3 regions of the Photobacterium sp. TLY01 genome follow, and region 3 is predicted to be linked to each of the others. Evidence: predicted binding sites of a transcription regulator. Region 3 holds the regulator's gene; each other region holds the start of a gene.

Region 1 (3,281 bases), 250 kb from region 3:
GACGCATAGTACCGCCCAGATCCGACTCTTCCGTGCGCTCTTCCACGTTACCGTCGCTGTCGACCCACTCAGTGATCAGGCCCACAACCGGGTATGGTGACTTGGCATCAAATTCCGTCGAGTGAGCACCGCTCATACCCGCCACATGACGGGCAAACTCGATCAATGCGACTTGCATACCCAGGCAGATGCCCAGATAAGGGATGTTATTTTCACGCGCATATTGCGCGGTCATGATCTTGCCTTCAACACCACGACCACCAAAACCGCCCGGTACCAGAATCGCATCCAGACCTGCCAGCATTTCTACGCCTTTTGATTCAACATCCTGCGAATCGACATATTTGATATTCACAGACAGGCGGTTTTTCAGGCCCGCATGCTTCAGTGCTTCGTTGACTGACTTATACGCATCCGGCAGTTCGGTGTATTTGCCCACCATACCAATTGTCACTTCACCAGTCGGATTGGCATCTTCATAAATCACGCGCTCCCATTCGCTCAAATCAGCTTCCGGAGCGGTAATACCAAAGCGCTGACACACCAGCTCGTCCAGCCCCTGCGACTTGATCAGTTGAGGGATCTTGTAGATCGAGTCAACGTCTTTCATGGAGATAACGGCTTTTTCCGGCACGTTACAGAACAGGGCAATCTTGGCACGCTCATTGGCCGGGATCATCCGGTCAGAACGGCAGATCAGCACATCCGGCTGAATACCGATAGACAGCAGTTCTTTCACAGAATGCTGAGTTGGTTTGGTTTTCACTTCGCCGGCCGCGGCCAGGTAAGGCACCAGAGTCAGGTGCATAAACATCGCACGCTCACGGCCCAGTTGCACGCCCAGTTGGCGAATCGCTTCCATAAATGGCAGGGATTCAATATCACCAACCGTACCGCCCACTTCGACAATCGCGACGTCGTGGCCTTCAGCACCGGCAATCACACGCTCTTTAATCGCGTTAGTAATATGAGGAATAACCTGAATGGTTGCACCCAGATAGTCACCACGGCGCTCTTTACGCAGCACGTCTTCATAGACACGGCCGGCGGTAAAGTTGTTGCGCTTGGTCATCTTGGTCCGGATGAAACGCTCATAGTGACCAAGGTCAAGGTCGGTCTCTGCACCGTCTTCCGTAACGAATACTTCACCGTGTTGAATCGGGCTCATGGTGCCTGGATCAACGTTAATGTAAGGGTCTAGCTTCATCATGGTCACTTTCAGACCACGGGCCTCTAAGATGGCCGCCAGTGAGGCTGCAGCAATACCTTTACCTAGGGAGGATACAACACCGCCCGTCACAAAAATGTAATTCGTTGTCATGTTTAACCTGGAAGATTGGTGTAGAGGATAAAAAGTATCTGGACGGGAAATTAGTATACCAGACACATTTTATTGCCACAACGTGAAAACTATCACAGTAAACCCAGACGCTTTTTGTTCCAAATCAAGCCCACTATCTTTGATGAAAAGTCCGCTTGCGGGTTAGTGCTCACTTTGATGCTGAAACAGACTTTTCCTTGCGCTTAACCTTTTCCCACTCCGCGTCCAGCTCATCCAGGGAACAAGCGTCGATCGACCTGCCCTGTTCCCGCACACAGCGTTCTACTTCGCGAAACCGGCGTTCGAACTTACGGTTCGCTTTCTGCAAGGCCATTTCCGGTTTCACTTTCAGGTGACGGCTCAGGTTCACCACAGCAAACAGCAGATCACCGACTTCCTCTTCGATGCGTTCCTGATTGGGTACCGCCTGATGGGCTTCTTCCATCACCTCGTCAATTTCTTCCTGTACTTTGTCAACGACCGGCCCCAGTGTTGGCCAGTCGAAGCCAAACTGGGCACAACGTTTCTGGATTTTATCGGCCCGGTTCAGCGCAGGCATTGCCTTAGGGATATTAGCCAGAATACTGTCATCCTGCCCTTTTTCTGCACGCTCTTTGGCCTTTTCCGCTTCCCAGTTCGCATGTATTGCAGCTTCATCGGCGAAATCTTTATCTGCAAAAACATGAGGATGACGACGAATCAGTTTATGATTTATCGCGCCGACCACTTCATCAAAATCAAACAAACCTTGCTCTTTCGCCAGCTGGCTGTAAAAGATCACCTGAAATAACAGATCGCCCAGCTCTTCCTTCACATCCCCCCAGTTCTCTTCGGCAATGGCATCAGCCACTTCATAGGCTTCCTCCAGCGTATGGGGCACAATCGAGGCAAAGTCCTGTTTGAGATCCCAGGGGCACCCCCGCTGCGGGTCGCGCAGCTGCGTCATGATAGAAAGTAAGGTGCTGATGGGCTTGTCGCTCATGATGGTTTTCCTGTGCTCTGTATCGGGTTGTTGTTTAGCACAAAACGGGCCGGAGCCCGTTTTGTCGATAGGATGAGATCAGTGCAGTCGTCTGGCTTCAAAGACATCTTTCACCTGCTCCAAGCGGAGGATCAGCCTGCCCAGGCTGTCGAGATCGGTCAGCTCGATATCGAAATCCATAATCGCCATCTGCTTTTTGAAATCGATCCGGCTTTTCACGCCGGCCACTTTCACCTTTTCATTGTGCATGGTGTTGGTCAGATCTTTAATCAAGCCGTTACGCTCAGAAGCGGTGACCCGGACGGTCAGCGTGTAACGGCCGGCAAAACTGCCGCCCCAGACGGTATGAATGATCCGCTGCGGTGCGACATGACGCAGCTCTTCCAGCTGCTCACAGTCGCTGCGGTGCACCGAAATCCCCCGTCCCTGGGTGACAAAGCCGACGATGTCATCGCCGGGAATCGGCTGACAACAACGGGCCAGATGGGTCATCAGGTTATCCACCCCCTCCACCACCACGGCATCACGCTGCGGTTTTTTCTGGCTGGCTTTGCTGCCCGCTTCGGTTAAGCGCTCCAGCAGCTGTTGATCTTCTTCTTCCGCTGTGGGTTTATTGACCAGCGCATTGATGTGGTTAATGACCTGATTGATCCGCAGATCACCGCTCCCGATCCCGGCGAACAACTCATCGGTCGAGTTCACGTTAAAACGTTTCAGGGCGTAGGACTCGGCATCTTTCATGGTGGCGCCGATTTTCTGCAGCTCCTGCTCCAGAATTTCCCGACCCGCTGCCATGTTTTTGTCCCTGTCCTGCTTGCGGAACCAGGCATGGACTTTAGCGCGCGCCCGGCTGGAATTGACAAAGCCCAGGTTCGGATTCAGCCAGTCACGGGACGGATTCGGCTCTTTCTGGGTGATGATTTCGACCTGATCCCCCATTTGCAGATGATAAGTGAAAGGCACAATCCGCCCTTCCAC
Region 2 (3,281 bases), 930 kb from region 3:
ATCAGATTGATACCACGCTCCAGCGCAAAATCGAGCTGACTGTGTGCCTCGGCTTCAGTATTCTGCTCACCAAAAGTCATGGTGCCCAGGCCAATCTGGCTGACTTCAAGGCTTGAATGGGGGATCTTATGGTATTTCATTTGCCCTCCTTGGACCGCAAATTCCCTTTGACTATAACCTAGGAAAGAGTGACTGAGAAGACACAGTAAAATGAAGCAGTTATCTCATCGTTTATATATTCAAGCCTTGCCGGCAGGCAAATGTTCGCACATAGTTAATATAGTTCCCTTGAAAAGGTGTGATCATGAAACTGTCCCAATTCAAACACTGGGTGAAATCACCCGGCGAAGAAGTCCCTAAGTGTGTACTGACCAGTTACGCCGGTCGTGCAGATTATTTGATGGAAGTTGAATATAAACATCATCTGGAACCGTTAAAGGATGAAGATGACAATATGCTGCATTTTCAGACCATGGAGCAGGTGAGGGATTTTCTGCGGCCACTTGGAATCAAGTCGATCACGCTCAGGACAATTGATCCTCATGATGAATTCTCACTGGATGGCAAACCTGAGTGTTGTCAGGATGACATGATCATCAATGTCTGAACCGTGCTGTGTCAGAGCATAAAATGGCGTTTGAGCAGCTCGGCGGTGAACTGGGTCTTGAGATAAAAGCCCCGCGGCAGGGTTTTGATCGGGTGCCCGTCTGCGCCGTACGCATCGGTTTGCGCTTTGCTGTTGGCAGCTTTCGGCCTCAGTTGCAGGACTTCGCCGTGGCGGGCGGTGATCTGTTCCACTTTTCCCAGCACGATCAGTTCCATCAGCTCTTCCCAGTCCTGGCGTAATCTGGCTTCTTCTTCGGCAGAGGGACTCCATAAGAGCGGCGAGCCGACATGGCGTTCTGACAGCGGGATTTCACGTTCCCCTTCAACCGGTATCCACAGAACCCGGGCGAGTTTATGCCGGAGATGGCTGTTTTCCCAGTTCACACCCTGTAAGCCAATCAGCGGGGCTACACAGACAAAGGTGGTCTCCAGCGGTTTACCCTGGTGGCTGATGGGGATGGTTTTGAGTTCAATGCCTAAATGAGCAAAATCAGGAACGGGCTGACTGCCTGCCGTTGCGCCCAGATGCCATTCCAGTAACTGGCCGACCCAGCCTTTATCCCGGCGTAAATCCGGTGGTGTGATTTGTCCGGCCTGCTCAGCCAGCTCTCCCAGCGTGAAACCGGCCAGTGCCTGTGCCCGGCTGAGGAGTTCAGATTCTGAGGTCGGAGCGGGTTGTCTGGAAATGGGCATTGGATGGCTACTTTTTGACAATTTGACTCGGCATTTTAACACATTTGGCGCGCTGTGCGGGTGAATGACTTACTGCTTGATCAAGGTGCCGTTGTAGGATCCTGAACGCAAGATATCCACAGGTACTTTTTTGAACAATGTGAATATTGTCTGAGCTGGGCTTTTATACAGGGCTTTGCGCAGTATTTGAACGCTCTGATGGCGATGATTTGACCATTTCTTATTGAGGGGTGTGGATAAAGCCTGGGGTGGTTGATCTTTGACCAGTCGCGATGATCCTGAGACTGGCGGGTAATGTTTTCGTGATGGTTTTAAGTGATACTTGTCATAAGGTATTGATTTTAATGTATTTTAAATTATTGATTTGCTCTGGTGGCAATTGTCAGGATCCTGTTTTATTGTTGATTAAATGGACAATAAAAGAGCTTCTACACATAACTATCCACAGAAAGCGTGAATAAATGTGGGAGAAGTCTCATTTCTTTGTTTATAACCTCCGAACTCCCCTTAAGTTATCCATAAAGTGAGTGCTAGGTAGGAAAAAACAGTGATTGATGACAATGAATGTTTACCCTGAGGCTCATTCTGTGAAAAAATCACTGTTAATTGATATTTTTACTTGAGGTCGTCCAGTGATTGATGGCGATGGATATCGCCCTAATGTGGGGATAGTTATCTGTAACAGCCATGGCCAGGTATTTTGGGCTCGACGATATGGACAACACTCTTGGCAGTTTCCACAAGGCGGTATTGATGAAGGGGAAACCCCGGAACAAGCGATGTACCGTGAACTGTATGAGGAAGTGGGTCTGACCAAAAAAGACGTCAGGATTCTGGCATCCAGCCGCCATTGGCTGCGATACAAATTACCGAAACGTCTGGTAAGGTGGGATTCCAAACCAGTTTGTATCGGACAAAAGCAAAAATGGTTTTTGCTGAGTCTGGAATGCGATGAGTCTAAGGTGAATATGCAACGTGGCAATACACCGGAGTTTGATGGCTGGCGTTGGGTCAGCTACTGGTATCCGGTTCGTCAGGTTGTGTCCTTCAAACGGGATGTTTATCGCCGGGCGCTGAAAGAGTTCGCGGCGATGGCGATGCCTTTCAAGGAGCGCAAGGAACGCAAGTTAAAACGTAAACACAAGCGGAGTTAACCTAGGGAAAGTAACGCTTATGCTGACCCAGCTAAGAGAAATTGTAGAGAAAGTTGCCAGCGCGCCGACATTACTCGAGGCGCTGGATCTGCTGGTCGTCAGTATTTGCCAGGCAATGAAGACTGAGTGTTGCTCAGTCTACATTGTTCATGAGCACCGTAAGCAATATATGCTCATGGCAACCCAGGGGCTGACCAAACCTTCCTATCAGGTCGGGCTTGGGTTTGATGAAGGTCTGGTCGGTCTGGTGGGCCGTCAGGCTGAACCTGTCAATGTGGCCGATGCCCGCCAGCACCCCAACTTCAAACATATCCCGGGAACCAACGAAGAAACCTTCCGCTCCTTTTTCGGCACCCCTATTATCCATCAGCGCAAAGTCCTCGGCGTATTGGTGATCCAGCAACGTGATATGCGTGAATTCACTGAAAGTGAAGAATCCTTCATGGTGACACTGGCCGCACAGCTGGCGGTGATTCTGGCGCATGCCAAAGCGCAGGGAATGTGGCCCGGTCAGCGCGATGGTCTGCATCTGACAGGTTCCGCCGCATCGACTGGGGTGGCCATTGCGAAAGCCTGGTGGGATGACAATCAGCCCCGGCTGGAAGCCGTGTCGCCGGCCTCCTGCCTGGACAGAGAATTTGAGCAGGAACGCCTGAGCATTGCCATTGAGATGGCGAGTAATGAGTTTCGCCGGCTGCGTAAACGCTTTGACAGCGAGCTGCACAAAGACACACTGGCGATTTTTGATCTGTTCAGCCATTTGCTCAATGATCCCATGCTGCGTAAGGATCTGTTTGCCAAAGTTGCGGGTGGCGATCAGGCCGAATG
Region 3 (3,281 bases):
ATCAACCGTTTCGTGCAGTTCCGAGAACAGAATCACTGCCTCTCCGTTATCCAGTTGCTGTCTGACTTTGGCCACTTTCTGGGCCAGACTCAGCTCCCGGTCGCCATAATCCGTGCCTTCACGCAGCACAAAATGCTCGATCAGGTTATTGAGTGTCTCGGGGTCTAATTCTTGCCAGGGAACGATCATACTGCTCACCGAAAAATAAGTGGGAAAACCGGTACGGCTTTCCCGAACCACCCTTAAGCGGCGACGATTTCATAAGAATGGGTCAGGGTGACCCCTTTACCCAGCATCAGGCACACAGAGCAGTATTTTTCCAGCGAATCACCAACCGCTTTGGCCACCAGCGCGTCATCCAGATCATGACCGGTCACCACGAAATGCAGATTGGCGGAGGTGAAATAACGCGGTGCCTGCTCGCGGCGCTCTGAGGTGATGTTGGCTTCACAGGCGGTGATGGCCTGACCGGCACTTTTCAGGCCGTCAACCACATCGACAGAGCTGCAACCGCCAGCCGCCATTAGCACCAGTTCCATCGGACTCGGCGCCGTTTTGCCGCCGTTACCGTCCATGACCACACTGTGGCCCGAGTTTGACTGGCCGACAAAAGTCAAACCTTCTACCCATTTAACACGTGATTGCATGCGATGCTCCTTACTCCTCAAACCCGCATTTAAAAACTAAGTCACAACTGTGTGATCATGTGCACAGTAATGCGTCCAAAATGTGCATTTATCGTCACCCAATATCAAGCAATGCGTGCCGAAAAAAGTTAAACTCTTGGACTGAATGTTCACATGCGCTTGCAGCCCAGCCGTTGACTGAATATCCTAGTTGGCAAACAATGATATTGTTATACCCAACACCAATTCAAGGAATGACGTTGTTGGGCAACACACTGCAGAGGAAGTTAGTAATATGGTTCCAGGTAAACCGCAAACAGATCCAACCTTGGAGTGGTTCCTTTCTCATTGCCACATTCATAAGTACCCTTCAAAGAGTACACTGATCCACGCTGGCGAGAAAGCGGAGACCCTCTACTACATTGTTAAAGGCTCCGTTGCCGTTCTTATCAAGGACGAAGAAGGCAAAGAGATGATTCTGTCCTACCTCAACCAGGGCGACTTCATCGGTGAGCTTGGCCTGTTTGAAGAAGGCCAGGAGCGTACTGCCTGGGTTCGTGCAAAAACACCATGTGAAGTGGCTGAGATTTCCTTTAAGAAATTCCGCCAGCTGATTCAGGTCAACCCGGACATTCTGATGCGCCTGTCTGCGCAGATGGCGCGCCGTCTGCAAGTCACCAGCCAGAAAGTTGGCGACCTGGCGTTCCTGGATGTGACCGGTCGTATTGCCCAGACACTGCTGAATCTGGCCAAACAGCCAGATGCGATGACTCACCCGGACGGGATGCAAATCAAAATCACCCGTCAGGAAATCGGTCAGATTGTTGGCTGCTCCCGTGAAACCGTTGGCCGCATCCTGAAGATGCTGGAAGAGCAGAACCTGATTTCTGCCCACGGTAAAACCATCGTGGTTTACGGCACACGCTGATCACCTGCTGTGATGCAGCCATTGTGAGTATCAGAAAAGCCGCCTGTGCGGCTTTTCTTGCATTTGAATCTCCGGACCCGCTTTACATCAGGTTCCTCTAGTGACCTCACAGTTTTTCAGTTGCCTTCCTGCATCCTACTGCTACATTTGGCATATCAGTTTTATGTGGATGTAGTGATATGGATATCGAACGTTTTGCCCCGAATGCGCAGCACAGCCAGGTGCCGCCCCGTCCTGTGGTCACTCTGGGCCGTTTCCTGACAGCATCAGTAGAAATGACAGGGTTTCAGTCGCCGCGCCAGTTACTGGAGCAAGAATCCGGTCTGCACTCGGGCATCTTGAGTCGTGACAACGAGGCCTGGATGCTGCCCTTGGATCAGCAGCACTGACATCAGGCATTTCAGACATAAAAAAACAGCGACCCGAAGGCCGCTGTTTTACGTGCATTTCAGCATGGCTGAATCACATATTGGTACTTTCGAAGATTTTATCGGCTGACGCTTCGACAAAGCCCGGATAAAGCTCCCCGTCTGCCTGCGGATAGCGCTTGGCGAACTCATAGAAACCGCCAGGAATGGTGCGTACGCCATCAGTAAAGGACACATCCACACGATCCGCCATGGTCGAGGATTGCTCCAGCATCACTTCCGGATTGCCCTTCACCTCACCGCCAGATTCATTGATGCTGAACCCGTTGTGCCGCAGCAGGCTGTTCACTGCCGCCACTTCGGTAAACTGCTCCAGCTGATTGACGCTCACGGTAAAGTGATTGGCACCGTAACCGTGGGCGGCAACCCAACCGGCATACTCGCTTTCCGCAGCCAGCATTTCATAGGTTGCAAAGTCCAGCTCCCACAAACGGCCGCCATAGAGGAAGGACGCATCCTTCATTGCACCCTCAGGGATCTGCTTGACCAGCGCACGCACCGTGTTTTGCAATTGGGCAGAGCACTGACCGACCAGCAGTTCACTGATAAACACTTTCGGGGCAGCCGGATTCGGGTGCTCGAAGTGCTCAGCGTACAGTTTCTTCTGCTCGAAATGGTAGGTGCCGCACGGCTTGTAACCAATGGCGATAAACGGTGCCGCCAGAACATCCAGACTGACACCCGGCAGATTAAAGGTGCGCAGCGCAATATGATCGTTTTGCAGAGGCTCTTCCTCTGTCAGCAGATCGTGCACCTGCGCCGCTGACGGGCACAGACGGGTCGTAAAGTCCTGCCACAGGGCATCAAACAATTTTTCCACTCTTTCCATGATGCGGTTCCCCTTCGAAAATACGGGTTATGTATGAGTTACAGTTGAATTCCTGGCGACAGTTGTGCCGGCAGTTCGGTTGCCTCACCTTCCATCGATGCCATCGGGTAAGCACAGTAATCCGCAGCGTAGTACGCACTCGGACGCAGGTTGCCCGAGGCACCCGGACCACCGAACGGCGCATCGCCGCTGGCACCGGTCAACTGGCGGTTACGGTTGACGACGCCCGCACGGATATGATCGATGAAATATTCCCACTCACTGTCATCAGTCGAGACCAGACCGGCCGACAGGCCATAACGGGTGTTGTTGGCCATCTCGACCGCCTGAGGCAGCTCCTGGTAACGCGCCACCTGCAGCAGCGGACCGAAATATTCTTCGTCCGGCAATTCGGCAATCTTGCTGACTTCGATAATCCCAGGCGTGACGACAGCGCCCTGGCCACGCGCGGCTTTCAGCAGAGATTCACC

What was found. The regulator CRP, encoded in region 3, controls carbon source genes, mostly activating them, when cyclic AMP is high. The targets are predictions, from matches to a motif close to TGTGANNNNNNTCACA.
Region 1: a site for CRP is predicted at 1,403-1,418, ahead of LN341_RS02575 (CTP synthase). Genes of this name have one in related genera too.
Region 2: a site for CRP is predicted at 1,762-1,777, ahead of rppH (RNA pyrophosphohydrolase). Genes of this name have one in related genera too.

What each region holds. Positions count from the first base shown of each region.
Region 1 covers NZ_CP090364.1:522,535-525,815, reverse strand. The annotation lists gene LN341_RS02575 (CTP synthase) at 1-1,321, opposite strand, end outside; gene mazG (nucleoside triphosphate pyrophosphohydrolase) at 1,491-2,303, opposite strand; gene relA (GTP diphosphokinase) at 2,382-3,281, opposite strand, start outside.
Region 2 covers NZ_CP090364.1:2,709,553-2,712,833, reverse strand. The annotation lists gene LN341_RS12660 (NADP(H)-dependent aldo-keto reductase) at 1-140, opposite strand, end outside; gene LN341_RS12655 (DUF6482 family protein) at 305-607, shown strand; gene mutH (DNA mismatch repair endonuclease MutH) at 619-1,299, opposite strand; gene rppH (RNA pyrophosphohydrolase) at 1,932-2,453, shown strand; gene ptsP (phosphoenolpyruvate--protein phosphotransferase) at 2,473-3,281, shown strand, end outside.
Region 3 covers NZ_CP090364.1:267,753-271,033, reverse strand. The annotation lists gene LN341_RS01275 (YheU family protein) at 1-189, opposite strand, end outside; gene LN341_RS01270 (OsmC family protein) at 243-647, opposite strand; gene crp (cAMP-activated global transcriptional regulator CRP) at 922-1,554, shown strand; gene LN341_RS01260 (hypothetical protein) at 1,734-1,943, shown strand; gene LN341_RS01255 (DUF1338 domain-containing protein) at 2,017-2,811, opposite strand; gene astD (succinylglutamate-semialdehyde dehydrogenase) at 2,850-3,281, opposite strand, start outside.